Regions from separate parts of the Polaromonas sp. SP1 genome, predicted to be linked through region 1. Evidence: predicted binding sites of a transcription regulator. Region 1 holds the regulator's gene; each other region holds the start of a gene.
The links. The regulator sigma-54, encoded in region 1, starts transcription at its own class of promoters, with help from an activator protein. The targets are predictions, from matches to a motif close to TGGCANGNAANCTGCTTT.

Region 2: the regulator sigma-54 is predicted to act here: its motif matches at 4,930-4,947, upstream of DT070_RS04780 (DUF3567 domain-containing protein).
Region 3: the regulator sigma-54 is predicted to act here: its motif matches at 5,828-5,845, upstream of DT070_RS06915 (ammonium transporter).
Region 4: the regulator sigma-54 is predicted to act here: its motif matches at 3,127-3,144, upstream of glnA (type I glutamate--ammonia ligase).

What each region holds. Positions count from the first base shown of each region.
Region 1 is NZ_CP031013.1:1,747,644-1,755,260, forward strand. It holds gene argS (arginine--tRNA ligase) at 140-1,825, shown strand; gene DT070_RS08355 (SPOR domain-containing protein) at 1,879-2,508, shown strand; gene DT070_RS08360 (thiol:disulfide interchange protein DsbA/DsbL) at 2,612-3,271, shown strand; gene lptA (lipopolysaccharide transport periplasmic protein LptA) at 3,655-4,281, shown strand; gene lptB (LPS export ABC transporter ATP-binding protein) at 4,296-5,096, shown strand; gene DT070_RS08375 (RNA polymerase factor sigma-54) at 5,241-6,776, shown strand; gene DT070_RS08380 (class I SAM-dependent RNA methyltransferase) at 6,819-7,617, shown strand, end outside.
Region 2 is NZ_CP031013.1:1,000,286-1,007,902, reverse strand. It holds gene purU (formyltetrahydrofolate deformylase) at 3-851, opposite strand; gene DT070_RS04795 (aminotransferase class III-fold pyridoxal phosphate-dependent enzyme) at 942-2,282, shown strand; gene DT070_RS04790 (ChaN family lipoprotein) at 2,427-3,227, opposite strand; gene DT070_RS04785 (AbrB family transcriptional regulator) at 3,332-4,438, shown strand; gene DT070_RS04780 (DUF3567 domain-containing protein) at 4,627-4,908, opposite strand; gene DT070_RS04775 (DUF3108 domain-containing protein) at 5,063-6,166, opposite strand; gene DT070_RS04770 (IclR family transcriptional regulator) at 6,163-7,014, opposite strand; gene DT070_RS04765 (fumarylacetoacetate hydrolase family protein) at 7,165-7,617, shown strand, end outside.
Region 3 is NZ_CP031013.1:1,432,786-1,440,402, reverse strand. It holds gene DT070_RS06945 (SulP family inorganic anion transporter) at 1-625, opposite strand, end outside; gene chrA (chromate efflux transporter) at 669-2,015, opposite strand; gene DT070_RS06935 (chromate resistance protein ChrB domain-containing protein) at 2,012-2,890, opposite strand; gene metW (methionine biosynthesis protein MetW) at 3,007-3,615, opposite strand; gene DT070_RS06925 (homoserine O-acetyltransferase) at 3,612-4,772, opposite strand; gene DT070_RS06920 (TMEM165/GDT1 family protein) at 5,035-5,595, opposite strand; yybP-ykoY riboswitch at 5,602-5,775, opposite strand; gene DT070_RS06915 (ammonium transporter) at 5,916-7,118, shown strand; gene DT070_RS06910 (hypothetical protein) at 7,385-7,617, shown strand, end outside.
Region 4 is NZ_CP031013.1:4,459,115-4,466,731, reverse strand. It holds gene DT070_RS20975 (polysaccharide deacetylase family protein) at 1-96, shown strand, start outside; gene DT070_RS20970 (sterol desaturase family protein) at 102-1,160, shown strand; gene DT070_RS20965 (EI24 domain-containing protein) at 1,203-2,132, shown strand; gene DT070_RS20960 (molybdopterin-binding protein) at 2,144-2,968, shown strand; gene glnA (type I glutamate--ammonia ligase) at 3,197-4,612, shown strand; gene DT070_RS20950 (hypothetical protein) at 4,812-5,345, shown strand; gene glnL (nitrogen regulation protein NR(II)) at 5,373-6,476, shown strand; gene ntrC (nitrogen regulation protein NR(I)) at 6,572-7,617, shown strand, end outside.

The sequences.
Region 1 (7,617 bases):
TTTTTTCAAATATGTAATGAATCGGTAGGTGCGGGTGAATTCCAACACATAACGCCGCGCGGGGCAAATTCGACGACCTGGCACCCGCCGAAAGCACGCGGTGGAGGCCTCAAGCGTGGCTTAAACGTAAAATCGATCGATGCTCTCCATCAAAAAAGACCTGCTCGCGGCCCTGGCTGCGGGCCTGGAAGAACTTTCCCCCGGCGCAGGCGACAAAGCCGCGTTCGAATCCCCCAAAGTGGCGGCCCATGGCGATTTCGCCTGTACGGCCGCCATGCAGCTGGCCAAGCCGCTCAAGCTCAACCCGCGCCAGGTGGCCGAAAGCCTGCGCGAAAACCTGCTCAAAAAGCCCGCTTTTGAACGCTGGGTTGCCGCCATCGAGATCGCCGGCCCCGGTTTCATCAACATCCGCCTCAAACCCGCTGCCAAGCAGGAAACCGTGCGCGAGGTGCTGGCCGCCGGCGCGCAGTTCGGCGTGCAGCCGGCCGATCCGGCGCGCAAGATGATCGTGGAGTTCGTCTCGGCCAACCCGACGGGCCCGCTGCATGTGGGCCACGGCCGCCAGGCCGCGCTGGGCGACGCGATCTGCAACCTGTTTGCCACGCAGGGCGCAAAAGTCTGGCGCGAGTTCTATTACAACGACGCCGGCGTGCAGATCCAGACGCTGGCTACCAGCACGCAGGCGCGCGCCAAAGGCATCAAGCCCGGCGACGCCGGCTGGCCCGAATCGGCCTACAACGGCGACTACATCGCCGACATCGCGGCCGACTTCCTGGCCAAAAAGACCGTCAAGTCGGACGACCGCGAATACACCGCCTCGGGCGACGTGGAAGACATCGACTCGATCCGCCAGTTCGCCGTCGCCTACCTGCGCCACGAGCAGGACCTGGACCTCAAGGCCTTCTCCGTCAAGTTCGACAACTACTACCTCGAGTCCAGCCTGTACAGCTCGGGCCGTGTCGACGCCACTGTGGCCAGATTGAAAGACGCCGGCAAGACCTACGAGCAGGATGGCGCGCTGTGGCTGAAGTCAACCGACTACGGCGACGACAAAGACCGCGTGATGAAAAAGAGCGACGGCACGTACACCTACTTTGTGCCTGACGTGGCCTACCACCTGGCCAAATGGGAGCGCGGCTTCGGCAAGGCCATCAACATCCAGGGCATGGACCACCACGGCACCATCGCCCGCGTGCGCGCCGGGCTGCAGGCCGCCGGCGAAGGCATTCCCCAAGGCTACCCCGACTACGTGCTGCACACCATGGTGCGTGTGGTGCGCAACGGCGAAGAGGTCAAGATCTCCAAGCGCGCCGGCAGCTACGTCACCCTGCGCGACCTGATCGAATGGACCAGCGCCGACGCCGTGCGCTTCTTTTTGCTCAGCCGCAAGCCCGACACCGAATACATCTTCGACATCGACCTGGCGCTGGCCAAGAACAACGAAAACCCGGTGTACTACGTGCAGTACGCGCACGCGCGCATCTGCTCCATCCTCACCACCTGGGCCGGCCAGGGCGGCGATGAGGCCAGCCTGAAGTCGGTCGACCTGTCGGCGCTGGACAGCCCGCAGGCCCAGGCGCTGATGCTGCTGCTGGCCAAGTACCCCGACATGCTGACCAACGCGGCTGACGGATTTGCACCACACGACGTGGCTTTTTACCTGCGTGAGCTGGCGGCGAGCTATCACAGCTATTACGATGCCGAGCGCATCCTGGTGGATGACGAAGCCGTCAAACTGGCGCGACTGGCGCTGGTCGCTGCGACCGCACAGGTGCTGCACAATGGCCTGGCGGTGCTGGGCGTGAGCGCTCCGCGCAAGATGTAACACCGGTGAAAAGCATGCGATTTTCAGGACAAGGCAATGAACGTGGGCAAGGTATGAATACACAACGAGGCGGAACCCTGCTGGGTTTGATTATTGGCGCCCTGATCGGCCTGGGGGCCGCGCTGGCCGTGGCGGTCTACATCACCAAGGTGCCGGTTCCCTTCATGAACAAGAGCCAGGCGCGCAACCCCGACAGCGACGCCGTCGAGGCCAAGAAAAACAAGGACTGGAACCCGAACGCGCCGCTGGCCGGCAAGAACCAGCCCAAGCCGCCGCCTGCGCCCGCCGCTGAAACACCCGGCGCGCCGGTGCCCGACCCGGCCGTCGCCGCCGTGCCGAAGGCAGCCGCCTCGGCTGCCGCCAAAGCCACCAAGCCTGCGGCCGACCCGCTGGGCGACCTGGCCAAGGCCAAGGTCGAAGGCCTGTCGTCCGGCCCCGGCGTCGACCCTTTCAGCTATTTCATCCAGGCCGGCGCTTTCCGCACGCCCGAAGACGCCGAGCAGCAGCGCGCCAGGCTGTCGCTGCTGGGCATGCAGGCCAAGGTCACTGAGCGCGAGCAGGCGGGCCGCACCGTGTACCGCGTGCGCCTGGGGCCTTTCGACAAGAAAGAAGACGCCGACAAAGTCAAGGAGCGGCTGGACAACAATTCGATTGAAACCGCGCTGGTGCGGGTGCAGCGCTGAACTTTTCGCGGGGCAGGCATACAAACCCTTGTCACCTGGCCGTCCAGGGCGCAATCCCGCAGCCGGCCACAACCTTTTTTTGCCATTCCAGGAGAAGAATTTGATGCAACGTCGTGAGTTTTCGCTTTCAGCTGCTGCGGCAGCCGCCGCCACCCTGGGCGCAGCCGCCCTGCCCGGCATGGCGCAAGCCCAGGCCAGGGCCTTCAAGGAAGGTTCCGACTACCTGGCGCTGGACAAGCCGGCCCCGACCGAAGCCCCCGCGGGCCAGGTGGAAGTGGTGGAATTCTTCTGGTACAGCTGCCCGCACTGCTACGCCTTTGAGCCCCTGCTCGAGGCCTGGATCAAACAGGTGCCCAAGGACGTGTATGTCCGGCGCGTCCCGGTGTCCTTCCGTCCCGACTTCGAGCCGCAGCAGCGCCTGTATTACGTGCTGGAAGCCATGGGCAAGGTTGAAGAGCTGCATAAAAAGGTGTTCAACGCCATCCACCAGGACAAGCAGCCGCTCAACACCGCCGACATGGTGGCGGCCTGGGCCGAAAAGCAGGGCCTGGACAAGGCCAAGTTTGTCGAGATGTACAACTCTTTTACGGTCACCACCAAGGCCCGCAAGGCCACGCAGCTGCAGGATCAGTACAAGGTCGACGGCGTGCCGGCCCTGGGCATTGCCGGTCGCTATTACACCTCCGGCACGCTGGCCCAGAACATGCCCCGCGCGCTGCAGATCACGGACTCGCTGATCGCGCAGTCCCGCGGTAAAAAGTAACACCCCCGTCCAGGCTCACTGCGTGTAGCCCGTTCCCCCCTCAAGGGGGCGGTGAGTCGGGCACACCCCTATCGGGCTCACTGCGTGTAGCCCTTTTCCCCTGCAGGGGACGGCGCCCGCGGCCCGGCAAAGCCGGTTCCGCGGCTGCCCACTGGTGAAATACCCCCACCGGTATTGCCCAAAGAATTCTTCAAGCCAGCATGAGCCCCGGAACCGGCTTCGCCGGGCCGTAGGGCGGGCTGCCCCCTCGGGGGGCAGCGACCCACACGAAGTGGGGGAGCGTGGGGGCCATTTTTATGCCCCTAATAATTCACTGTGCAAGCCATTCCCACAGCTTGCATGGCTACAATGGCCGGACACCCACGCAGCAAGATTCGTGCCTTATGAAATATCCCCTTTTTTCCCTCATCCTGCCGGCCGTTCTGGCGCTGGGGGCGGCGTTTCCGGCCTGGGCTGAAAAAGCCGACCGCGACAAGCCCATGAATGCCGAGGCGGATGCCCTGCGGTATGACGACCTGAAGCAAACCAGCGTTTTCACCGGCAATGTGGTGATCACCAAGGGCACGACCATCGTGCGCGGCGAGCGGGTCGACGTGAGCCAGGACCCCGAGGGCTACCAGCAGGCCGTGTCCATCGCGGCGCCGGGCAAGCTGGCCTTCTACCGTAAAAAGCGCGACGGCGTGGACGAGTACATCGAGGGCGAGGCCGAGCGGATCGAATACGACAGCAAGGCCGACCTCGTCAAATTCATCAAGCGTGCCGTGGTGCGCCGCTACAACGGCGCCACCCTGGTCGACGAAACCACAGGCGCCGTGATCGTTTACGACAACAACACCGACGTCTTCACGGTGGAGGGCGGCACGCAAAACAAAACCGCCGCCAACCCGAGCGGACGGATTCGCGCCATGCTGTCGCCCCGCGCCGCCGCGTCGGCGCCGGCCGCTGCAAAGCCATCCGGCCCGGCCGTCACCCTGCGCCCCAGCACCACGCTGGGCAGCGAAAAGAACTAGAAAGACCTGCACAGATGGATGTGGTGACTGATATTTCGGCGGCCCCCCGCGCTCACGGCGCTTCCGCCCCCACCCCCAGCCGCCTCGTGGCGCAAGGGCTGCAAAAATCGTACGGCAGCCGCAAGGTGGTGCAAGACGTGTCGCTGGCCGTGCAAAAAGGCGAAGTGGTCGGCCTGCTCGGGCCCAACGGTGCGGGCAAGACGACTTCTTTCTACATGATCGTGGGCCTGGTGCGCGCCGATGCGGGCGAAATCTCCATCGACGGCCAATCGGTCGAGCACATGCCGATTCACCTGCGCGCCCGCCTGGGCCTGAGCTACCTGCCGCAAGAGGCCTCGATTTTCCGCAAGCTCACGGTCGAAGAAAACGTGCGCGCCGTGCTGGAGCTGCAGCTGGGCGCCAACGGCAAGCCGCTGGGCCGCGCCGACATCGAGTCGCGCCTGGACGCGCTGCTGCAGGACTTGCGCGTGGACCACCTGCGCAACTCACCCGCGCCGGCGCTGTCGGGCGGCGAGCGCCGCCGCGTCGAGATCGCACGCGCGCTGGCGACCCAGCCGCGTTTTATTTTGCTCGACGAGCCCTTTGCCGGTATTGACCCGATCGCCGTCATCGAGATCCAGCGCATCATCGGTTTCCTCAAGTCGCGCGGCATCGGCGTGCTGATCACCGACCACAACGTGCGCGAGACGCTGGGCATTTGCGACCACGCCTACATCATCAGCGACGGCCATGTGCTGGCGCAAGGCACACCGTCCGAGATCGTGAACAACGCCGATGTGCGCCGTGTCTATCTTGGCGAACACTTCAAGATGTGAACATGGTTCCCCCCTGTTGTCGCTCACTTCGTGTAGCTCCCTCTCCCCCTCCGGGGACGGTGCCTGCGGCCTGGCGGAGCCAGTTCCGCGGCGCCTGCTGGCTGAAGACATGTCACCTCAACCTTCCGTGTATTTGAAAGTCCCGTGAAACAAGGCCTCTCGCTTCGCGTCTCGCAGCATCTTGCGCTGACGCCCCAGCTGCAGCAGTCGATCCGGCTGTTGCAGTTGTCGACGCTTGAGCTGAGCCAGGAGGTCGAGCAGATGCTTGACGAGAACCCTTTCCTGGAAGTGGCGGAAGAGACGGCGGTGCGGGAGGAGTTCGGGCTGGAGCATGTCGACACGCCGGTCAGCCAGGACAGTCGGGAGTTTGAATCTGCTACCAATTCGATAGCTGCAGGCCAAGACGACACGGGGGCTGCAGGCCAAAATGATGCTGAAATCAGTGCAGAGCCCAAGCTCGAGGAAAGCTGGGAAGGCGACGGCACGGTAGAGACCGCGCCTGACGACAGCGAGTGGGGCAGCGACGCGCCGGCGCGCAAGAACAACAACGAGGAAAGCGACGCCGAGGCCTCCGACCTCACGGGCGCCCACGAGTCGCTGCAAGACCACCTGCACCGCCAGTCGCTCGGCCTGCGCCTGTCCGAAGAAGACCGCGCCGCGCTGCACTTCCTCATTGAATCGCTGAACGACGACGGCTACCTTGAAGACAGCCTGGCATCGCTGGCCGCCGGCCTGGCCGGCAACGACCTGGAGCAAAGCGAAGAGCTCGAGCAGCGCTTTGCCATGGCGCTCAAGCTCCTGCACCACATGGAGCCCGCCGGCGTCGGCGCGCGCAACCTGGCCGAATGCCTGGGCCTGCAATTGCTCGACTGCAAGGACTGCGAAGAAACCCGCGCCGCCATCGCCATGTGCAAGCAGCCCATGGAGCTGCTGGCCAAACGCGACGTGAAGCGCCTGTCGCACCTGTGCGGCTTCACCGAGGCTGCGATCAAGGGCGGCATTGCCGTGATCGGCCGGCTCGACCCCAAGCCCGGCCGCCGCTTCGTGAATGTGGAGCGCAACCTGATCGTGCCCGACGTCATCGTCATCAAGTCGGGCCGGGGCTTCAAGGTCTCGCTCAACGGCGATGTGATGCCGCGCCTGCGTGTGCACGATATTTACGCCAACGCCCTCAAGCAGCACAAGGGCCAGGGCGGCGCGGCGCTGCAGCAGCGCCTGCAGGAAGCCCGCTGGTTCATCAAGAACATCCAGCAGCGTTTTGACACCATCCTGCGTGTGAGCAGCGCGATTGTCGAGCGGCAGAAAAACTTCTTCACGCACGGCGAGCTTGCCATGCGCCCGCTGGTGCTGCGTGAAATCGCCGACGAACTGGGCCTGCATGAGTCGACCATCTCGCGCGTGACCACCGCCAAGTACATGGGCACGCCTTTCGGCACCTTCGAGCTCAAATACTTCTTCGGCTCCGCACTCGGCACCGAAACCGGCGGCAACGCCTCCAGCACGGCGGTGCGCGCACTGATCAAGCAGTTCGTCTCGTCTGAAAGCCTGAAGAAGCCGCTCAGCGACAACCAGATCTCCGAAATGCTGAAAGAGCAGGGCATTGAATGCGCGCGCCGCACAGTAGCTAAATATCGTGAGGCGCTTCGCATCGCGCCCGCCAACCTGCGTAAATCTCTCTAGGCGCCCGGTCAGGCCGCACTGCCCCGCCTTTCAAAGCCAGTCATGAATCAACTCCAACTCTTTTTACCGTGCGCCGCCGGCGTTGAGACCCTGCTCGCGACCGAAGTACAACGCGTCACCGGCATCCAGGGCAAAGCCTGGCGCGCCGGCGTGCAGCTGCAGGCCTCGTGGCGCGATGCGCTGCAGCTCAACCTGCACAGCCGCCTCGCGCAGCGCGTGCTGATCGAGCTGCAGCACAACCAGTACCGCAGCGAGCAGGACCTCTACAACGCCGCTGCCAACGTGGCCTGGGAAATCTGGTTCACGCCCAAACAGACTTTCAAGGTGGAGATCACGGCCCAGCACAGCCCGCTGCAAAGCCTGAACTTCGCCGCGCTGAAGATCAAGGATGCGATCGCCGACCGCTTTCGCGCCAAGTTCGACGATGTGCGGCCCAGTGTCGACACACGCTGGCCCGACGTGCGCATCTATGTGCACCTGACGACCGACACCGTCACCATCTACATCGACACCTCGGGCGAGCCGCTCTTCAAGCGCGGCTGGCGTGAAGACAAGGGCGATGCGCCACTGAAAGAAACGCTGGCCGCGGCCATGATTGCCGCCAGCGGCTGGGACCAGCTCTGCAAAGACGGCGTGCCGCTGTACGACCCGTGCTGCGGCTCCGGCACCATCGCGATTGAAGCCGCGCAGATTGCCTGCAACATCGCGCCCGGCATCAACCGCCGCTTTGCCTTCCAGAAGTATTTGCCCTTCCAGGGCCATGTGTGGGACGGCCTGCTCGACCAGGCCGAAGCCGCCATCACCGAGCCCACCGCGCCGGTCTTCGGCAGCGATGTGTCCT
Region 2 (7,617 bases), 750 kb from region 1:
GCTTATTTGAAGATGACGGTCTTGTGGCCGTTCAAAAGCACGCGGTGTTCGCTGTGCCACTTCACCGCACGCGCCAGCACCTGGCTTTCGGTGTCGCGGCCCATGGCGGTCAGGTCTTCCACCGTCTTGCTGTGGTCGGCGCGCGCCACGTCTTGTTCAATGATGGGGCCTTCGTCCAGGTCGGCGGTCACGTAATGGGCCGTCGCGCCTATCAGTTTCACGCCGCGGTCATGCGCCTGGTAGTAAGGCTTGGCGCCCTTGAAGCTGGGCAAAAATGAGTGGTGGATGTTGATGGCGCGGCCGGCGAGTTTTTTGCACAGGTCGTTGGAGAGCACCTGCATGTAGCGCGCCAGCACCACCAGCTCGGCGCCTTCGGATTCGATGATCTCCAGCTGCTTCGCCTCGGCCTGCGCCTTGGTGGCGGCCGTGACGGGGATGTGGTGAAACGGGATGTTGTAGCTGGCGGCCAGCTGGTAGAACTCACGGTGGTTGGAGACGATGGCGCGCACCTCCACCGGCAGCAAGCCCGACTTGCAGCGAAACAGCAGGTCGTTCAGGCAATGGCCTTCCTTGCTGACCATGATGACCGTGCGCATGGGCTGGGTGGTGGCATGCAGCTTCCAGCTCATGCCGAAAGGCTCTGCAAACGACTTCAGCTGGCTGGAGAGTTCTTCATGCGTCAGCTTGTCGCAGGCGAACTGCACCCGCATGAAAAACAGGCCCGTGTCGTGGTCGTTGTACTGCGCGGCTTCTTCAATGTTGCCGCCGTTTTGCAGCAGGAAACCGGAGACGGCATGAACAATGCCCATGCGGTCCGGGCACGACAGGGTCAGGATATAAGCGTGATTCATAGGGGATGAATTGTCGCAGGAGAGGGCGGCGCCTGCCCGGAAGTGCCAGAATGCCGGAACACCCCCTATTTCAGACGCAGGAGACACGCCATGGCCTACCAGAACTTCAACATGGAGCACCACTGGCTCCCTTTCACCCCCAACCGCAGCTTCAAGAAAGACCCGCGCGTGTTCGTCGCCGCCGACGGCATGCACTTCACGACGCACGACGGCCGGCAGGTGATCGACGGCATCTCCAGCCTGTGGTGCGTGGGCGCCGGCCACAACCGCAAGCCCATCAACGAAGCCATCAAGAAGCAGCTCGACACGCTGGACTACGCGACCGCCTTCCAGGCCAGCAACGACCAGGCCTTCAAGGCGGCTGAAGTCATCGCGGGCATGGCGCCTGGCGACCTCAACAAGGTGCTGTTCTGCAATTCAGGGTCTGAGGCCGCGGACACCTCGCTGAAGGTGGCGCTGGCCTACCACCGCGCGCGCGGCGAGGGCCACCGCAACATCTTCATCGGCCGTGAAAAGGGTTACCACGGCGTCGGCTTTGGCGGCATGAGCGTGGGCGGCATTCCGGCCAACCGCAAGGTGTACGGCGCTGCGCTGCTGCCGCGCGTGGACCACATGCGTTTCATCCACGACCCGGTGAACCACGCCTACATCAACGGTACCGAGCCCGTGTGGCAGGAAGACCTGCTGCTGGAACTCGAAAACCGCATCCTGCCGCTGCATGACCCCAGTAACGTGGCGGCCATCATCGTCGAGCCTGTTTCCGGCAGCGCCGGCTGGTACCTGCCGCCCAAGGGCTACCTCAAGCGGCTGCGCGAGATCTGCGACAAGCACGGCATCCTGCTGATTTTTGACGAGGTCATCACCGGCTTCGGGCGCCTTGGCACGGGTTTCGGCGCCGACTACTACGGCGTGGTGCCCGACATGCTGAACTTCGCCAAGTGCGTGACCAACGGCGTGATTCCGCTGGGCGGCGTGATCTGCTCGGACCGCATCTACGACGGCATGATGAATGCCAACAGCGCGGCGCCCGAGCACGCCATCGAGTTCTTCCACGGCTACACCTACTCGGGCCACCCCGTGGCGTGCGCGGCGGCGATCGCAACGCTCAGTTTGCTGAAGGAAGAAAAGCTCTACGAGCGCGCCGGCCAGATGGGCAAGGTGCTGGGCGATGCGATGCACGGCGCCTTCAAGGGCCTGCCCAATGTGATCGGCATCCGTACGCTGGGGCTGGCGGGCGCGGTGGAACTGGCGCCGCTGGCCGGCGCACCGGGCAAGCGCGCCTATGACATCTTCATGGAGTGCTTCCACAACGGTGTGCTGGTGCGCCCGGCGGCCGACAACGTCGTGATCTGCCCGCCCTACATCATCGAAAAAGAGCACATCGATCGCATCATCAACGTGGTGGCCGACGCGATCCGTAACAACGCCTGATGCAGCTAGAAGCGCTTGAATACACACATGAGGGAGGTGGCTCTTCATCCAGCCTGAGCCGCGGAACCGGCTTTGCCGGGCCGCAGGCGGGCGGCCCCCTCGGGGGGGGGCAGCGACCCACACGCAGTGGGGGAGCGTGGGGGCCTATTTCGCCAGTTTCTTGTCCAGGCCTTCGCAGTAGTCCTTCTCGGGCAACGCGGGTGTTACCCACACCGCATCGAAGGCCTCAGCCTTTTCGTTGTTAACCGTTCCCGCGCGCAGCCGAATGGCTTTTGTCTTCAGGTCTGAGGACAGGTGCTGCGGCACGCCCAGCAGCCGGTCCGCATGGCCGCTGCCGGCCAGCAGCAACACCGTCTTGCCCGGCAGCGCCGCCTGGCCCAGTGTGTTGGCCATGGTGATGTCCTTGGCGATCTGGATGCGCGTCATCGGCGTGATCTGGCTTTCGGGCAGCAGGTTGCAGTGGCCGATGCGTATGAGTTGCTGCTGCGCTTTCAGGGCCGGACCGGGCAGCCGGGCGTCGAGCCGGCTGTCCGCCATGCTGGCCGGCATTTGCGCACGCGGCAGGTTGGCGCCCAGCACCGGCACCCCGGCGCGCACCGCCGTCATCACCGCAGGGCCATAAGCGGCCCAGGGCCAGCCCTTGTCGTTCCAGTTGAGCGCGTTGCGCACCTGCTGCTCGGTCGCGCTGGGCTTGAGGGCTGAGGTGCTGACGCCGGTGTCGGCCATCTCAAGCGCCACCGCGGCCAGCGTGCCGCGGGCCGCCAGAAGGGTCACTACCTGCTGCTCGATGTGCTGGTGCTCGGCTGCGTCATGCTGCTCCCCCAGGATGAGGACGTCGGCGGGAAGCACCGCCTCCAGCCTGGCCGATGCCTGCGCCGCATCACTGCCGGGCGCCTGCAGGATGGGCGCTTCGGGCCGGCCCGCGCAGCCGCCCGCCAAGGCCATCGCGGCGCTGCAGACAAGCCATGCCAAAGCACGAGGGGTGGGGAAATAAGCCATCCGTGGATACTACTGCTTCCAGCGGTTTTGCTGCGCATCCCGACGTTCCCATGCCCTCCCTGTTCCACCGCGCCGTCCAGCTGCTGCCCGTGCGCATCGCCCTGACCTTGTTGCTGGCATGGGCTGCGGCGGCGCTGTGCATCGCACTGCGCACGCCCTTGCCCTGGATGATCGGCCCGCTGCTGGCGACAGCCGTGGTCTCCATGCTGGGCGGCCCCACCGCCAGCTGGACGCCGCTGCGCAACAGCGGGCAATGGATCATCGGCTGCGCGCTGGGCTTGTACTTCACGCCGCAGGTGGTGGCACTGCTGGCGGGCTTGTGGTGGGCGATTGCGCTCAATATCGTGTGGGCGCTGGCGCTGGGCCTTGCGTTCGGTGCGTGGCTTTACCGCTTGCACCATGGGCCCGGGCCGTTCCAGGTCCAGGGCCTGTCGCGCATCACGACTTATTTCGCCGCGCCCATCGGGGCCGCTTCTGAAATGACGCTGATGGCCGAGCGCCACGGCGCGCAAACCGATCTGGTGGCGTCGGCGCACAGCCTGCGCGTGTTGCTGGTCACGCTGGTCATTCCTTTCGGCTTTCAGTGGGCGGGGCTGCACGGGCTGGACGCCGCCTTGCCCGGTGCACGCGCAGTGGCGCTGCCCGGCCTGGCCCTGCTGGCGCTGCTCACCGGCATTGGCTGCTGGGTCATGGTGAAACTGGACCGCACCAACCCGTGGTTTATCGGTGCGCTGGTGGTGTCGCTGCTGCTGACGGCGAGCGGCGTGACACTGTCTGCCCTGCCCCAATGGATGACGAACGCTGCGCAACTCGTCATCGGCATCAGCCTGGGTGTGCGTTTTACCAGCGGCTTTGTGCACATGGCGCCGCGCTGGCTGGGCTCCGTCGCGCTGGCCACCGTGGCCATGATCGTGTTGTGCGCTGCCTTCGCCTGGTTGCTTGCACACTTCACCAGCCTGCACTGGGCGACTTTGCTGCTAGGCACATCACCCGGCGGCATCGCCGAAATGGCCATCACGGCCAAGGTATTGCAGCTGGGTGTGCCCGTGGTGACGGCGTTTCATGTCACCAGGCTGGCGGCTGTTCTGGTGCTGGCTGAGCCGATGTACCGCTGGTTTTATCAATCCAACGCGGCTGAAAGCCCGCAGGCTGATTGACAAGCGCACCGGCCCTTCAATACCTCAGGGCGAGCGGAGTGGGAGATGGAGCGAGGGGAGGGTAAGTCAGAGCGATTACGGAGCGCTCTTCAACCAAGCAGGAGCCGCGGGACTGGCTTTGCCAGACCGCAGGCGGAGCGGCCCCCTCGGGGGGCAGCGACCCACACGCAGTGGGGGAGCGTGGGGGCTCAATGTAATGACATAGGGGTGTTGGCCAGCCCGCTATAGCCTTCCAGCGTATCTTCGATTTCTTCCTGCGTCGGTGTGTTTTGTGCCCAGGCGCTCAGGCGCTGCTGGAACATCTCGGCCCATGAGCCGTCCAGGTAGACCTCTTTACCGGAGCGTTTGTCCACGATTTCAAAACCATGGCGGGCCAGTTGCGGCACGGCCGGCGCGGGCGTGCTTTCTTCAGGCGCGTTGGCGTGGATCTGAAGCACGGCAAAAGAGTCTGAGTCGTAGAGCATGTGCATGGTGGGTTCCTTTACCTTCAGATAGCAACGATAGTGCCAAGTTCAAGGGAAAGAACTTCCGGCATGCAATCGTTCGGTAAAGACCCGCTACGCCGTGCAAAACCACACAGATACCCCGCTTCAGCGTGCGGCATGGCAACGCCGCCCCCAGTTTCTACTCTTTGCTGAGGCCACTGAGCTGCTGGTCGATAAAGTCCCCGTTGGACTGGGTGATTTTGTTGCGCACCGGCAGGTAGCCCAGCGACGGTGCGTACCAGATCTCGACCTTCTGGTCGAACTCGCGCCGCGGCTGGCGTGTGAGTTTCAGTGTGGCCATCTCACCGAAGGGCAGCGTGAGGTTTTCTTCGGCCTCCACCAAAAAAGTCCAGGTGTCTGCATCGCGCGGCCCCACGGTGTACATCGAGAGGGTGGTGCCCACAGGGAACAATGCCGGGTTTCCGGCCAGCATGCCGCCCAGCTGGATAAAAACGCTGACCCGGTCCTGGGCGCCCTTGATCCACGGCACGCTGGGTGTGTTGGCGCTGAAGCTGACCTGGCCCTTGTCGGGGTCAAAATGCGCGGCCACTTCGCTTCTGGATTTGTCGGAAAAGCGGATGGGCGCCAGCCCTTCAGGGCCCACCACGCCGGTGCTGCCCATGCTGCGTGAGCCGAGGAACAGCGCGCTGACCCGCATGCCCGCATCGTAAAGATTGCCCACGCGCCGCCAGTTCAGCTCGCCATTGGCGTGGTAGTTCAAGCCCTTGGCGCTTCCGGTCATCTTGTATTCCAGCTTCACGTTCTCGGGCAGGGCCATGGCCGTGACGGGCGTTTGCGCAGGGCCGGCGGGCGCAACAGGCGTGACGGGTGCGCTTGCAGCGGATGCGGGGGCCAGGGCGGCGACAGCCTCGGGGGCCGAGGGCTCGCTGGCGGCGGGTGTTTCAACGACGGGTGTTGCTACATTATTAATAGCGACAGGTGTAGGCGTGGATTGGGCTGGAGGCGATTTTGGCTTAATAATTTTCGGGCGGGGCCTGGGCGGCGGGGGCGCCGGCGCTGCGGCGGCTTGCACCGCCGGGGGCGTTGTGATGCTGCGGGTGACCAGGGGCTGCACGCGCTGCGAGGCCGGATCGAGCTCCGGGCCGAAGCGCGCTGGCGACGACATCAGCACCAGCGCATGGATGGCCAGCACCGCCACCGCCAGCATGGCCAATGCGCGCCAGGGCGTCGCGTCGCCCTGGCCGCGCGCGATGCCGGCTTGCGCGGCCGTCAAGCTTGTCATCCTTCTTTGAACCCCAGGTCGCGGGAAAGTTGCCGTGCGGCCGCCGCCAGGGGCTGCGCGACCTTGCCATCCCACTCCGGATCGAAGGTGGCCAGCGAGCCCAGCGCGACCATGCCCAGCACCAGATGGCCGTCGGCATCAAACACAGGCGCGCAAAAGCCGGCCACGCCGGGAAGCAGGGTGTTGACGGCGCGCGCCATGCCGCGCAGGCGCACCTCGTCGAGCAGGGCCATCACTTCGGCCATGCTGGCGGGGACGTCCTTGCGCGCCAGCTTCTGGTTGCGGGCCAGCTCGTCTTTCACCAGCAGCGCCAGCCGGCTTTGCGGCCGCGCGCCGGCCGCCAGGCGGGGAAATGAAAACGCCGTAAAACACAGGCCCGTGGCCGACGACAGCAGCGGCATGACATCGCCCAGCCGCAGGTTGACTGTCACGGCCTGCGGCGACTCCTCCCAATGCACCAGCGTGGGCCCCTGGTTGCCCCAGACGGCCAGCGCCAGGGTCTGGCCGGTTTGCGCCATCAGCGCGGGCATGAGCTGGCGGGCCAGCTTGACGCTGTCCAGGCGGGACAGCGAGGCCAGCCCCAGCTTGAGCGCCGCCGGGCCGAGGTCATAACGGGTGGTGGCGCTGTCCTGCGTCACCAGCGCCAGGCGCTGGAAGCTCACGAGGTAGCGGTGGGCCTTGGCCGCGCTCATGCCGGCGGCGGCCGCCAGGTCGCGCAGCATCAGCGGGCCGGGCGAGGCAGACAACACCTCCAGCAGCGCAAAACCGACCTCGACCGACTGGATTCCCGCGCGTTGCGGCGCCAGGCTGCTGCGAGCGGATGCGGTGGCGCCGGGGCTGGTTTTCATGCTTGACTAAAATTTCGGGTGAACCGGGGAGCTGGGGCGTTGGGAGTGCATGGATCGTAACGCGAGGCCGGCCTTCAGCGGCCACGGCACAATCGGTCCTTTACGTCTTCCAGCGACGCCAGCCACACGACAGCACCCTTCAGGATACCGATGAAACTTGCCACTTACAAAGACTCTTCGCGCGACGGCCAGCTCGTTGTGGTGTCACGCGATCTCTCCACGGCCCATTATGCGACCGGCATTGCCGGCAAATTGCAGCAGGTGCTGGACGACTGGAACTTCATGTCGCCGCAATTGCAGGACCTGTATGAAACGCTGAACAACGGCAAGGCGCGGCATGCGTTCCCGTTCGAGCCCTCACGCTGCATGGCGCCGCTGCCCCGCGCCTACCAGTGGGCCGACGGCTCGGCCTTCATCAACCATGTGGAGCTGGTGCGCAAGGCCCGCAACGCCGAAGTGCCCGAAAGTTTTTACTCCGACCCGCTGATGTACCAGGGCGGCAGCGACGACTTCATCGGCGCCTGCGACGACGTCGTGGTGCCGAGCGAAGACTTCGGCATTGACTTTGAAGCCGAAGTCGCCGTGATCACCGGCGACGTGCCC
Region 3 (7,617 bases), 310 kb from region 1:
GCAGCAGCAGCGCCACGCCGAGCGTGATGGCCGCCACGCCCAGCGCCAGCGGCTGGGCGGACGTCATTTGAGTGAAGACATGCGCCAGCACGGCAGCGGCGCTGTGTTCAGGCGCGGCCGCCAGGCCCAGCAGGTCGGGCAGCGCATGCACGGCGATCAGCAACGCCGCGCCGGAGGTAAAACCAAACAGCACGGCCGGCGAAATGAAGTTGGCCAGCACACCCAGGCGCAGCGCACCTATCAGCCACTGCATGATGCCCACCATCACCGTGACGGCCAACGCCAGCTGGATATAGAGCGGACTGAAGGCCAACGCCAGCGGCGACAGCATGGCAAACAGGGCCAGCGAGTTGGCGTTGGTGGGCCCCGACATGACGTGCCGGCTGGAGCCGAAGAGCGCGGCGATGATGCAGGGAATGACGGCGGTGTAAAGGCCGTAGGCGGGCGGCAGGCCGGCCAGCGTTGCGAAGGCAATGCCTTGCGGCAGTACCAGCACGGCGCCCAGCAGTCCCGCCATCGCATCGGCCCGCAGGGTGGCGGGCGACACCTCGCGCACCCAGTCGCCGAAGAGGCGTTCCAGGAGCGGGGTCGGCAGCCGGGATGCAGAGGGTTCGGAAGGTTCCATCACGAGGGCTTGAGCATACCGTGCCCGGCTCCCGTGACGGCGATCAGGCCAGGCCGGACAGGCGCAACAGCAGGCCGGCAAGCGCCGACGCAAAGATGACCGGGATCACGCCGCGCTTGTAGCGCAGCAGGGCCACTGCGGCGCCCAGCGTGATCGCCAACGCGTAGAAATCCACCCGGGCCCACCAGGCACCTCCAGCGTCGGTCCGCAACGCAATGTGCGCCAGGAAAAACAGCGCCAGGCTGGCAATCACACCGACCACCGCGGCCGTGATGGCGGTGAGCGGCGCCGTGAAATGCAGCTTGCCGTGCGTGGACTCCACCAGCGGCCCACCGGCCAGGATGAACAGGAAGGAGGGCAGGAAGGTGAACCAGGTCACCACGCTGGCCGCCAGCGCCGCGCCCAGGAAGAGCATGTCAGGGCCCAGCACCTGTTTGGCCCAGCCGCCCATAAAACCGACAAAAGCCACCACCATGATCAACGGGCCGGGCGTGGTCTCGCCGAGCGCCAGGCCGTCGATCATCTGGGGGCCGGTCAGCCAGTGGGACTGTTCCACAGCGCCCTGATAGACGTAGGGAAGGACCGCGTAGGCGCCGCCGAAGGTGAGCAGCGCGGCCTTGGTAAAGAACCAGCCCATCTGCGTGAGTGTGGCGTCCCAGCCTTGGGTTGCCATCAAGGCGCCCATGGGCAGTAGCCACAGGACGGCGCCAACCCCCAGCACAGCGGCCAGGCGCGCAGGCCTGAAGCGGGCGTGCGCCGGCGTCGGCGTGTCGTCGTCGATCAGCGCCGGCCCATACCCAGCCTTGGCCTCACCATGCCCGGCGCTGCCGGAGAACTGCGCCGGCGAGAAACGCGCGCCCAGCCAGCCCACGACAGCCGCACCCAGAACGATGACCGGAAACGGCACGCTCAAAAAGTAAATTGCTATAAAACTGATAGCTGCTACTCCCCATAAAACGGGGGCCTGAGCCGGTTTTCTTAATGAACGCGAGCCGATGCGGTGTACCGCCTGCAGCACGATGGCGGCAACCGCCGGCTTGATCCCGTAGAACAGGCCCGCGACCAGCGGCACGTCGCCAAAGGCCACATAGACCCAGCTGAGCGCAATCAGGATAAACAGCGAAGGCAGCACAAACAGCGCACCGGCCACCACACCGCCCCAGGTGCGGTGCATCAACCAGCCGATGTAGGTGGCCAGCTGTTGCGCCTCGGGGCCGGGCAGCAGCATGCAGTAATTGAGCGCATGCAAAAAGCGCCGCTCGCTGATCCAGCGTTTTTGCTCGACCAGCTCGCGGTGCATGATGGCAATTTGCCCGGCGGGCCCGCCAAAGCTGATGAAGCCGAGCTTGAGCCAGAATTTCAGCGCGTCTGCAAAACTCACCGGCGTCATTGCGTCACCCCGCTTGCGGTGTGGGTCACCCAGTTGTGGCGCTCGTTCTGCGCATTGCGGCACCATTCATACAGCGCGTCATACACCGGCATGGCCGCGGCCAGCATGGCGTGGTCGTCAACATGCAGCCGCGACAGGCCTAGCGACACGGCAAGCAGTCCTGCGGATTGGGGCGCCAACTCCGGGCGTGATGTGTCGGCGCCGCGCACGATGGTTGCCAGCACATCCAGTGCCGGCTCATGCAGGTCGAAGGCGCGCAAGAGGGCGTCGAAACTGCAACGCTCCCACTCGTGCGTAATCGGCGCATCGGGAATGTCGTAAGCAATTGCCCCAAGCCTGGCCGCACCCTCGAAAACCTGCGCGGTCGGCACGTAGAAAAATTCAGCGCGCGGGTCGATGAAGCGGCGTATCAGCCACGGGCAGGCGATCCGGTCGATTTTCGGCCGTTCACGCGTGATCCAGCGGGAGGCCTGCTCGCCGGTGACGCCCCACTCAGGCCGCTTGGCAAAGGTCGGCGGCCGCTGCGTGCGCCATAGGGCAATATCTTGCGGCGTGTCGACGCCGTCTTCACCGCCTTCGATACCGCCGGCCAGCACGCAAGCATTCCAGCCTGCGGCCCGCAGCGCGGTTGCGGCATCTGCGCTGACGTTGTGCCCATAGACGCAATACACAACGACTTCGCACGGCGGCTGTGAGGCGGCAAAGGTGGCCACGTTTTCCGGTGCACAGCGCTGGGCGCCAGCAATCAGATACTGGCTCTCGCGAAATTTGGCTTCACGCCGCACGTCAAGCAGCAAAGGTGCATCTGCGCGGCCCATGCGGGCAGCAAGTTCTTGAGGGGAGATCGAAGGAACGGAAAGGGTAGAGGTGTCCACGGAGTACTCCAATGAGTTGCCAGCGCTTGGACGGGACACCGTCTATCTGTAAAGATTCGGGAGGCTGAAATCCCGATAGGCGAATACTAGCACTGCAAAGAGCCTGTGAACAGCTCTTAGCCGCGCTGGAACTTGAACACAGCCCGGCTGGCGCGGGCATTGGGCCAGAAGCGCACTTCGCGGCCGTCCTGCAAGCCAAAGGAGTCCAGGATCTGCAACTGGTTCTGCAGCGCCAGCGCTTCAAAATCCTGCAGCGTGCCGACACGGATGTTGGGCGTGTCGTACCACTGGTAGGGCAGCACCTTGGTCACTGGCATGCGGCCGCGCGCAACGGCCAGGCGGTTGGGCCAGTGGCCGAAGTTGGGAAACACGACGATGCCGGCGCGGCCCACGCGCGCGGTTTCGCGCAGCATGGTTTCGGCGTTGTGCAGGTGCTGCAGGGTATCGATCTGCAGCACCACGTCAAACGAGCTGTCGCCGAAGAGCGCCAGGCCGGCTTCAAGGTTGAGCTGGATCACGTTGACGCCACGCGCCACACAGGCCTGCACGTTGGCGTCATTGATCTCGACGCCATAGCCCGAGCAACCGCGCTCGCGGATCAGGTAGTCCAGCAATTCGCCTGTGCCGCAGCCCAGATCCAGCACGCGTGAGCCATGCGGCACCAGCCGGGCGATGGAGAGCATGTCGGCCGAAGGCTGCACATTGAGTTCGACAGGCAGGTTCATACAGCCACCTTGCTCTGGAAATAGGAGCGCACCACACCGAGGTAGCGGTCGTCTTCCAGCAAAAATGCATCATGGCCGTGCGGCGCGTCGATCTCGGCGTAGCTCACGTCGCGCTGGTTGTCGAGCAGCGCCTTGACGATTTCGCGGCTGCGTGCGGGGGAAAAGCGCCAGTCGGTGGTGAAGCTCACGAGCAGGAACCTGGCCGTGACATGGGCCAATGCTTTGGTGAGGCTACCGCCGTACGTGCGGGCCGGGTCGAAGTAGTCGAGCGCACGGGTAATCAACAAATAGGTGTTGGCGTCAAAGTACTCGCTGAATTTGTCGCCCTGGTAGCGCAGGTAGCTTTCGATTTCGAACTCGATGTCCTGCGTCGTGTATTTGTAGGGCGCGTCGGCGTTCGCGGTTTCTGCCACGGCCTGGCGAAGCTGGCGCCCGAATTTTTCATTCATCACGTCATCGCTCAGGTAGGTGATGTGGCCGATCATGCGGGCGATGCGCAGGCCGCGTTTGGGCAGCACGCCGTGGCGGTAAAAGTGGCCGCCATGGAAGTCGGGGTCGGTCACGATGGCGCGGCGGGCGACTTCATTGAAGGCGATGTTTTCGGCGGTGAGGTTGGGCGCGCTGGCCACCACCACAGCGTGGCGAACGCGATCCGGGTATTGCAGCGTCCAGGCCAGCGCCTGCATGCCGCCCAGGCTGCCGCCCATCACGGCCGCCAGGGTCTGGATGCCCAGGCGGTCCAGCAGGCGGGCCTGGGCGCTGACCCAGTCTTGCACGGTGACGACAGGGAAATCGGCGCCGTAAAGCTGCTGCGTGTCAGGGTTGGGTTGCATGGGCCCGGTGGAGCCGAAACAGGAGCCCAGGTTGTTGACGCCGATCACAAAGAAGCGGTCGGTGTCGACCGGTTTGCCGGGGCCGATCATGGTGTCCCACCAGCCTTCGGATTTGTCGATAGGCTGGCCCTGCGCATCGAGGTACACGCCCGCCACATGGTGCGAGGCGTTAAGCGCGTGGCAGATCAGCACGGCATTGGATTTGTCGGCGTTGAGCTCGCCGTAGGTTTCGTAGCTCAGGTCGTAAGCGCGTATCGACGCGCCGCTCTGCAGGGGCAAGGCCTCTACAAAATGCATGCTGAGCGGGGTGGCAATAAGGGTCAAGAAATCACCTGCAGAAAACAAAAAACCCGGCATCGCTAAAGCGAGTCCGGGTCGTTTGGAGTTCGTCTTTAGCTGTACTTTTTAAGCGCCCGCAAGCTGAGCAAATCGGCGCTAAAAGAAGTATACCCCGGTGGATGTGGCCCCCACGGTCGTTCGCTTCGCGTAACTCCCTGCCCCCCGAGGGGGCCGCCCGCCTGCGGCCCGGCAAAGCCGGTTCCGCGGCTCATGCTGGGTTGAAGCCTCCTCAGTGATTGCGCCACTTCTATGCCAGTAGCAACGCTGCCAGCCCCAGTCCGGCAAAGATCATCGCCGAGACGATATGCACCGCCCTTAGCGGCACCAGGCGCGTCACGCGCTCGCCCAGCCAGACAGCCGGCGCGTTGGCCAGCATCATGCCCAGCGTGGTGCCGGCCACCACACCGACGATGGCGTCGTAGCGTGCGGCCAGCATCACGGTGGCGATCTGGGTTTTGTCGCCCATCTCGGCCAGGAAGAACACGATGACGGTGGTGAAGAACACGCCGTAGCGGGGCGGCTTTTCGTCCTCCTCCGCGTCGACTTTGTCGGGCACCAGCATCCAGGCGGCCATGGCCAGGAACGAGGCGCCCAGGATCCAGCGCAGGATTTGCGGGCTGATCATTGTCGTGACCCAGGCGCCGGCAGCGCCAGCCAGGGCGTGGTTGACCAACGTTGCGACCAGGATGCCGGCGACGATGGGCCAGGGCTTTTTAAAGCGGGCAGCGAGGATAAGTGCGAGGAGTTGCGTCTTGTCGCCCATTTCGGCGAGGGCGACGATGCCCGTGGAGACGAGGAAAGCTTCCATTCAAAAAGACTCCGGCCGAAAACCCATGACTGCACGGCATCCCCGGCCAAAAACGGAGGCTGTGCAGTCAAAGGTCTCGCGTGATCCGAAGACCGCTTGCGCCATGTTCCGTTGGAACAAGTCTGTTGACGCAAGCCCCTTTCAGGATTGAAAGGCTGGCTACTCCCCAATGACAGCCTGCATTATATCGTTAGCCCTCAAAGTACACCCTCAAGCCTTTTTTGCACGCTTGTGGCGCATTTCTTGCTTGCATTTGGTGCGATTCTCGGAATCGACCCGATAACGCACCAACACATCACATTTCATCTGAAGAGGGACCTATGGAAGCACTAAAACAGGGCTCGGACGCCTTGTTCATCCTGCTGGGCGGCATCATGGTGCTGGCCATGCACGCCGGTTTTGCCTTTCTGGAACTGGGCACAGTCCGCAAAAAGAACCAGGTCAATGCGCTGGTCAAGATCCTGGTGGACTTCTCGGTGTCCACTGTGGTGTATTTCATGGTGGGTTACGGCGTGGCCTATGGCACCCATTTCTTCGTCGGGGCCGAGCAGCTGGCCGCCAAAAACGGCTACGACCTGGTCAAGTTCTTCTTTTTGCTGACCTTTGCCGCGGCGATCCCGGCCATCATTTCAGGCGGCATTGCCGAGCGGGCGCGCTTTTACCCGCAGCTCATCGCCACCGCCGTCATCGTCGGCTTCGTCTATCCCTTCTTCGAGGGCATCGTCTGGAACCAGCACTTCGGCGTGCAGGCCTGGATCAAATCGCTGACGGGTGCGGAGTTCCATGACTTCGCGGGCTCCATCGTGGTCCATGCCGTGGGCGGCTGGCTGGCATTGCCGGCGGTGATCTTGCTGGGCGCGCGCAGCAACCGCTACCGCAAGGACGGCGCCGTGTCGGCGCATCCGCCGTCGAACATTCCCTTCCTGGCGCTGGGCGCCTGGATCCTCACCGTCGGCTGGTTCGGCTTTAACGTGATGAGCGCGCAGACCATCGACAAGATTTCCGGCCTGGTCGCCGTCAATTCACTGATGGCCATGGTGGGCGGCACGCTGGCGGCGCTGGCCTTTGGCAAGAACGACCCGGGCTTTGTGCACAACGGCCCGCTGGCCGGCCTGGTGGCGGTGTGCGCGGGCTCCGACCTGATGCACCCGCTGGGCGCGCTGGTGACGGGGGGCGTGGCCGGTGGTGTGTTCGTGGTGATGTTCACGCTGACGCAAAACAGATGGAAGATCGACGACGTGCTGGGCGTCTGGCCGCTGCACGGCCTGTGCGGCGCCTGGGGCGGCCTGGCGGCCGGCATCTTCGGCAGCCAGGCGTTGGGCGGCCTGGGCGGCGTGAGTTTTGGCGCGCAGCTGATCGGCAGCGCGATGGGCGTGGCGTGGGCCTTGCTGGCCGGCTTTGCCGTCTACGGCATCCTCAAGGCGACCATGGGGCTGCGACTCAGCCAGGAAGAAGAATTTGAAGGCGCCGACCTGTCGATCCACCGCATCGGCGCCACGCCGGACCGCGAAGTCAACTGGTAACAGCCCCGAAAAAAGCAGCGGCGCCCCTTGCGCCTGGCAACATCGCGTAACAAACCCCGGGATTGCGCCGGCATGTGAATCCTTCCCTTTCCCGTATCCGGAAAAGTGGGGATGATCTGAGCCGGTCCAACCACGGCAGCTTTTGCCATACGGGGGTGTTCATGCGCAAGGATGACATTTATCGGTTTGTGGTGTTACGTGATCCGGTCCCGGTTTCACCCGAAGCTCTCAAAGATCCCTTTGTCCCCGCGTACTCCAGGAAGTCCGTGGACACCACCGGCAGCCTGCGCCAGCAACTGGGCCCGGCCCTGGCCAAGGGCAACGTCGGGGCGGCAAACGTCGCCTGCCTGGTCCACCTCAAGCGCCGCGACGTGACCAGCCCGTGGGACCTGTTGCCCAACGACAACTACCGCCGCCTCTTCCAGGCGCTGCCAGCCGCCGTGCAATCGGGCGATGTCGACGCGGCGGAGCGGGCCATGATGCAGGCCTTCGACGTCAG
Region 4 (7,617 bases), 1.8 Mb from region 1:
CGCGGCTTTTGTTTCCAGACCCTGCGCGAACACCCCCAGTACAAGGCGTGGATTGACGCGCAAGCCGGCTCCGCCCCGGCCAAGCCTGCAAAATAAAGCCCATGGACTGGTTCAGCGATATTTTTTCGACGGCGCAGCAATGGCTGTTTGAAGCGGCCGTGCAGCCCGTCATGTTTGCGCTGGGCATGGGCAACCTGCTGGAAGACGGCTACGGCGCCACCGCCTGGTTCATGGTGGGGGTGCTGCAGGTGTTGATTTTGCTGGCCATCATCGGCCCGTTGCAGCGCTGGCGGCCGGTAGAGCCGGTGACGGACCGCGCCACCATCCGCACCGATGTGCTGTACACGCTGATCCACCGGCTGGGCTTTTTCCGCCTCGCGCTTTTTTTCACGCTCGATCCGTGGTTCGACGAAGCCTTCGGCGCGCTGCGCACCGCCGGCTACGGCACCTTCCACCTCGACCAGCTCTGGCCGGGCGTCACCGACCACGCGGTCGTCAGCCTGCTGATGTACCTCGTCGTGTTTGACTTTGTCGCCTACTGGACGCACCGCGGCCAGCACCAGATCGAATGGTGGTGGCGCCTGCATTCGCTGCACCACGCGCAGCGGCAAATGACGATGTGGAGCGACAACCGCAACCACCTGCTCGACGACATCCTGGTCGACGCCATCGTCGTGCTGGTGGCCCAGCTTATCGGCGTGCCGCCCGGCCAGTTCGTGGCCATCGTCGCGTTCACCCAGCTCAGTGAGAGCTTTCAGCACGCCAATGTGCGCCTGTGGTTCGGCCGCATCGGCGAGCGCCTGTGGGTCAGCCCGCGCTTTCACAGGCTGCACCACAGCATCGGCATTGGGCATGAGACGCCGGTCAAGGTGAAACCAGCGCAGGACGGACAATTTTCCGCCGGGCCGCCCCAAGGAAAATTAGCCCCCTCGGGGGGCAGCGCATTACACGAAGTGAAAAGCGTGGGGGCCGTCAGGTTGGGTGGCCACAACTTTGGCGTGTTGCTGCCCTGGTGGGATATGTTGTTTGGTACGGTGAATTTTGAGCAGCGCTATGACCCGACCGGTATCCGCGACCAGGTCGAAGCCAATCGCCAATACGGCAAAGGCTTTTGGTCGCAACAATGGATTGGCCTCAAGCGCCTCTTCGGCAAAGCCTGAACGTGCAATCTGCCTGCCGTTAAGTAAGGGTATCCTTTCGGCATGAGCAAACTCCTTGACGCTTTTTGGCGCGCCGCGATGTACTGCCTTCACCCACGGGTCATCGCTTTGTCAGTGCTGCCCCTGATCATCATGGGAGCGATCTCCCTGGGCCTGGGGTACTTCTTCTGGAGCGATGCGGTCGAAGCGATCCGCTCCCAGCTCGGCAACTACGAACTCGTCAACACCATGGTCCGCTGGCTCGAAACCCTGGGCCTGGGCGGGCTGCGCATGGTGCTGGCGCCGGCGCTGCTGCTCTTCATGGCGATTCCGGTCATCGTGATCACCGCGCTGCTTTTTGTGGCCATCCTCATGACGCCGGCCATGGTGGCGCTGGTGGCCGAGCGGCGCTTTCCGCAGCTTGAACGCAAGCAGGGCGGCTCGATGGTCGCCAGCCTGTTCTGGTCGCTGGGCTCAACCTCGCTGGCCGCGGTGGCGCTCACCGTGTCGATTCCGCTGTGGCTGATCCCGCCGCTGATCCTGGTGCTGCCGCCGCTGATCTGGGGCTGGCTCACGTACCGCGTCATGTCCTACGATGCGCTGGTCGACCACGCCAGCAGCGAAGAGCGGCGCCAGATTTTCAAAGAGCACCGCGCGCCGCTGCTGGCCATCGGCGTCATCAGCGGCTACCTGGGCGCCGCGCCCAGCCTGATCTGGGCCTCGGGCGCGATGTTTGTGGCCATGGCGCCCATCCTGGTGCCGGTGGCGATCTGGATCTACACGCTGGTGTTTGCCTTTTCCTCGCTCTGGTTTGCCCACTACACGCTGGCCGCGCTGGAGCAGCTTCGCAAGAAAAACAATGCCCTGACCCCCGATCCGCTTGCACAGGACGCTATCAAATCAATAGCAACCGAGCTGGCGCCCGAAGCCCTGCCCGGGCCCGCCCCCAGCTTCGGCACGTTGGGCGGCAAGCCTGACATACCTCTGCCCTGAACTCACCCAACATGACCTCTCACTTCGGCCTCATCATCGTCGGCGACGAAATCCTCTCGGGCAAACGCGCCGACAAACACCTGCCCAAAACCATTGAACTGCTGGGCGCGCGCGGCCTGCAGCTGGCCTACGCCGATTACGTGGGCGACGACCCGGCACGCATCACGGCCACTTTGGCGCGCGCCTTTGCGGCGGCGCGTGGCAGCGGCGACGTGGTGTTTTCCTGCGGCGGCATCGGCGCCACGCCGGACGACCACACCCGGCAATGCGCGGCCAAGGCTTTGGGGGTTGGCCTGGCGTTGCATCCCACGGCCAAAACCCTGATCCTGGAGCGCATGGCCGACGTGGCCAAAGAGCAGGGCACCCCTTATGAGCCCGACCGCGACGACAACATCCACCGCCTGAACATGGGCGTGTTCCCGGAAGGCGCCGAGATCATTCCGAACCCGTACAACAAGATCCCCGGTTTTACCTGCCGGGCGGGGCAGGGCGCGGTTCACTTCGTTCCGGGCTTCCCGGTGATGGCTTGGCCGATGATCGAATGGGTGCTGGACCAGCAGTACGCCCACCTGCACCAAAAGTCGCCTTACACCGAAAAGTCGGTGATCATTTTTGGGTCCATGGAAGCCATGCTTACGCCGCTGATGCTCGATATTGAAGCGGCGCATGCCGGCGTGAAAGTGTTCAGCCTGCCCAGCGTGGACCACCCCGAATACGGCCGCCATATTGAACTGGGCGTCAAAGGCGCGCCGGAAGCGGTCAACCTGGCCTATCCAGCCATGCTGGCCGGGCTGCATCAATTCGACCTGAAATTTGGCCCCGAATTGGTGCGCTGACTTTTTGCACCAAATTGGCGCTTTTATGGTGATGCACTTTAATGGTGCATTCGTTACCGCGGAGTGTTTTTTGCGTTTTCAGCCCGCCCAAGGCGGGAACTGAAGCCAGATAACGGCACAATCCGAGGCTTGGCGTCAATCTGGGCAGCCAATGGCTTTGGCACAAAAAGTGCATTCAACAAGCCCGAAGAGAATTTTCAACCACCCATCCAGCAACAGGAGATTTTGATGGCAAAGACCGTCGCAGACGTCATGAAAATGGTCAAGGAAAACGAAGTCAAGTTCGTTGACTTCCGTTTCACCGACACCCGGGGCAAAGAGCAGCACGTCACCGTGCCCGTGTCCCACTTTGACGAAGATAAATTCACGTCGGGCCACGCGTTTGACGGTTCTTCCATTGCCGGCTGGAAGGGCATTGAAGCCTCCGACATGCAACTGATGCCTGACCCCAAGACGGCCAACATCGACCCCTTCTTTGAAGAAACCACGCTGTTCATGAGCTGCGACGTGCTCGAGCCTGCCGACGGCAAGGCTTACGACCGCGATCCGCGCTCCATCGCACAGCGCGCAGAAGCCTACCTGAAGGCCTCCGGCCTGGGCGACACCGCTTACTTCGGCCCTGAGCCGGAATTCTTCATTTTTGACGACGTGCGCTGGAACACCGACATGTCGGGCACCTTCTTCAAGATCGAAGAATACGAAGCCCCCTGGAATTCGGGCGCCAAGCTCGAAGGCGGCAACCGTGGCCACCGCCCGACCGTCAAGGGCGGCTACTTCCCGGTTCCCCCGGTCGACAGCACGCAAGACATGCGCGCCGAGATGGCCCTGATCCTCGAATCGCTGGGCATCCCCGTCGAAGTGTTCCACCACGAAGTGGCCGGCCCCGGCCAGAATGAAATCGGCACCCGTTTCAGCACGCTGGTTCAGCGCGCCGACTGGACGCAAGTCCTGAAGTACGTGGTGCAGAACGTGGCCAACGCCTACGGCAAGACCGCCACTTTCATGCCCAAGCCCATCGTGGGCGACAACGGCTCCGGCATGCACGTTCACCAGTCCATCTGGAAAGACGGCAAGAACCTGTTCGCCGGCGACGGCTATGCCGGCCTGTCTGATTTCGCCCTGTACTACATCGGCGGCATCATCAAGCATGCCCGCGCCCTGAACGCCATCACCAACCCCGGCACCAACAGCTACAAGCGCCTGGTTCCTGGTTATGAGGCACCGGTCAAGCTGGCTTACTCGGCCAAAAACCGCTCGGCATCGATCCGCATCCCTTACGTCGCCAACCCGAAGGGCCGCCGTATCGAAGCGCGTTTCCCTGATCCACTGATGAACCCGTACCTGGGCTTCTCGGCCCTGATGATGGCCGGCCTGGACGGCGTGGAAAACAAGATCCATCCCGGCGAAGCCGCCACCAAGGATCTGTACCATCTGCCGCCCGAGGAAGATGCAAAAGTGCCAACCGTTTGCCACAGCCTGGACCAGGCGCTGGACGCGCTCGACGTGGGCCGCAGCTTCCTGACCAAGGGCGGTGTGTTCACCGACAGCATGATCGACGCCTACATTGAACTGAAGATGGGTGAAGTGACCCGCCTGCGCCAGGCGACCCACCCCATCGAATTCGACATGTACTACTCGCTGTAAGGCGGCAAAAAGCTTACGCTTAAGTAAGCGCTCAATCACATACGCCCCGGTTTCGGGCGTGTGTGTGGTCAAAAAGGGACGGCCAAGGCCGTCCTTTTTTATTGCCCCAGTGCGTTGTAGGCTTGCTGGCTTTGTGTTTTGGCGGGTTTACCGCATACTGATAGACCGTCCTAGCCCTCAACGGCACTGGGAGTTCCCTATGAAACACACGTTTTTGCTTTCTGCCTTTTCGTTGCTGCTGGCCGGCGCGGGTAACACCGCCTGGGCGCAGCAGGTTTACCGCTGCACAGGTGCAGGGGGTTCCGCGCCCGAATACATCAACAACACCAAAGAAGCGCAAACCCGTAACTGCAAGCTGGTGTCGGGCGGCAATGTCACCGTGGTGCAGAGCACGCCGGTTGCCAAGTCCAACTCCAACGCCTCTTCCGGCTCCGGCTCCGCCCCTGCGGTCCGTGTGGCGGCCGCTTCCGGCCCCGAGCAGCGCGCCCGCGACAGCGACTCGCGCGCCATCCTGGAAGCCGAGCTGAAGAAGGCCGAAGCCAAACTGGCCGAGCAGCAAAAAGAGTACAACAACGGCGAGCCTGAAAAGCAGGGCATTGAAGGCCGCAACTACCAGCGTTACCTGGACCGCGTGGCGGAGCTCAAGGACAGCATCGCCCGCAACCAGAGCGACATTGCCGGTCTCAAGCGCGAGATTTCCCGGCTCCCATCGGGCGCTCCCGCCCTCAATTAATCGCGCGGGGCAGGCTTCTGGGTGAAAATGGGCGGCTTGAAGCCCTCCATCCGCACCCCACTTTCATCCGCCCCGGTTTCCGGACTCCCCCGCTTCCAGGCCTTCGACCTGCTGGCCACGCTGGTCGCGGTTGTCCGCACCAACGGCACGGTGGTTTTTGCCAACGCAGCCCTGGAAGACGCCCTGGGAACCTCCCGGCGAACCATTGAAGGCTCGCAGCTCCCCGACTGTTTCACCGAACCGCTGATCCTGCAAAACGCCCTCGAAGGCGCGGGCAGCAATGAATTCGCGGCGCTTCGCTACGACGCCTGGCTCAGGCGCCTGAACCACGAGCCGCTGCCCGTGCATGTGGTGGTGGCGCAAACCGACACGCCGGGCGAGGCGATCGTGGAACTGCTGCCTTTGGAGCAGCAGGCCAAGCAGGAGCGCGAAGAGCGCCTGATCGACCAGGCGCAGGCCAACAAGGAGCTGATCCGCAATTTGGCCCACGAGATCAAAAACCCGCTGGGCGGCATTCGCGGCGCGGCGCAGTTGCTGCAGATGGAGATCGGCAAGGACCTGACCGAGTACACCCAGGTCATCATCCACGAAGCCGACCGCCTGCAGACGCTTGTGGACCGCCTGCTGGCGCCGCACCGCCGGCCGCACCTGGTGGGCGACGTGAATATCCACGAAGTGTGCGAGCGCGTGCGCTCGCTCATCCTGGCGGAATTCCCCAGAGGCCTGAAGGTCACACGGGATTACGACATCTCTATTCCCGACTTTCGCGGCGACCGCGAGCAGCTGATACAGGCGGTGCTGAACATCGCCCACAACGCTGCCCAGGCGCTGGCAGAGCGTATTGCGGCGGGCGATGCACAGATCACTTTCAGGACAAGAATCGCCAGGCAGGTAACTTTCGGCAAGCAGCGCTATCGCTTGGCACTGGAATTGCATGTTATCGACAATGGACCGGGTGTGCCGGACTCCATCAAAGACCGAATCTTCTATCCCCTGGTCTCAGGGCGTGAGGGCGGTTCGGGGCTGGGGCTGACATTGGCGCAAACCTTTGTCCAGCAACACCACGGTTTGATCGAGTGCGACAGTGTGCCGGGCCGTACAGATTTCAAGCTGCTCATACCGCTGCCTTGAAGTGTGTCTTTATCCATGACTGATACATAACGCGATCGATGCGCGGGGCTCCAAAAGGGCCGGCATTTGAAAAGCACGAAAAAGGGACTGCATACATGAAACCGATCTGGATCGTTGATGATGACCAGTCCATCCGGTTTGTTCTGGAAAAGGCCCTGCTCCGCGAGGACCTTCCTACGCGCAGTTTTACCAACCCCCGTGAAGTCCTGGCCGCACTCGAAAGCGCGACGGAGGACGACGGCCCGCAAATCCTGGTGAGCGATATCCGCATGCCCGGCGGCTCGGGCCTTGACTTGCTGGAGAAGGTCAAGGAAAAGCTCCCCGGCTTGCCCGTCATCATCATGACGGCCTTCTCGGACCTGGACAGCGCGGTCTCGGCCTTCCAGGGCGGCGCGTTCGAATACCTGCCCAAGCCTTTTGATTTGCCCAAGGCGGTGGAGCTGATCCGCCGCGCGGTCGAAGAAAGCCAGCGCGAGGAAGTGGCCGAAGAACGCATGGCCGCCGCGCCCGAGATGCTCGGCCAGGCGCCCGCCATGCAGGACGTCTTTCGCGCCATCGGGCGCTTGAGCCAGAGCATGGTGACGGTGATGATCACCGGCGAGTCCGGCTCCGGCAAGGAGCTGGTGGCGCGCGCGCTGCACAAACACTCGCCGCGCGCCAACGGGCCGTTTGTCGCGATCAACACCGCCGCCATCCCGAAGGATTTGCTCGAAAGCGAACTCTTCGGCCATGAGCGCGGCGCCTTCACCGGCGCCCAGACCATGCGGCGCGGCCGCTTTGAGCAGGCCGAGGGCGGCACGCTGTTTCTCGATGAAATCGGCGACATGCCGTTTGATTTGCAGACGCGCCTGCTGCGTGTGCTGAGCGACGGCCACTTCTACCGCGTGGGCGGGCACAACGCCGTCAAGGCCAATGTGCGCGTCATCGCCGCCACCCACCAGGACCTCGAGCAGCGCGTCAAGGAAGGCGGTTTCCGTGAGGATTTGTTCCACCGCCTCAACGTGATCCGCCTGCGCCTGCCCGCGCTGCGCGAGCGGCGCGAAGACGTCTTCATGCTGACACGCCACTTCCTGCAGCAAAGCGCCAAGCAGCTGGGCGTGGAGCCCAAACGCATTTCCGACACGGCCCTGCAGCAGTTGAG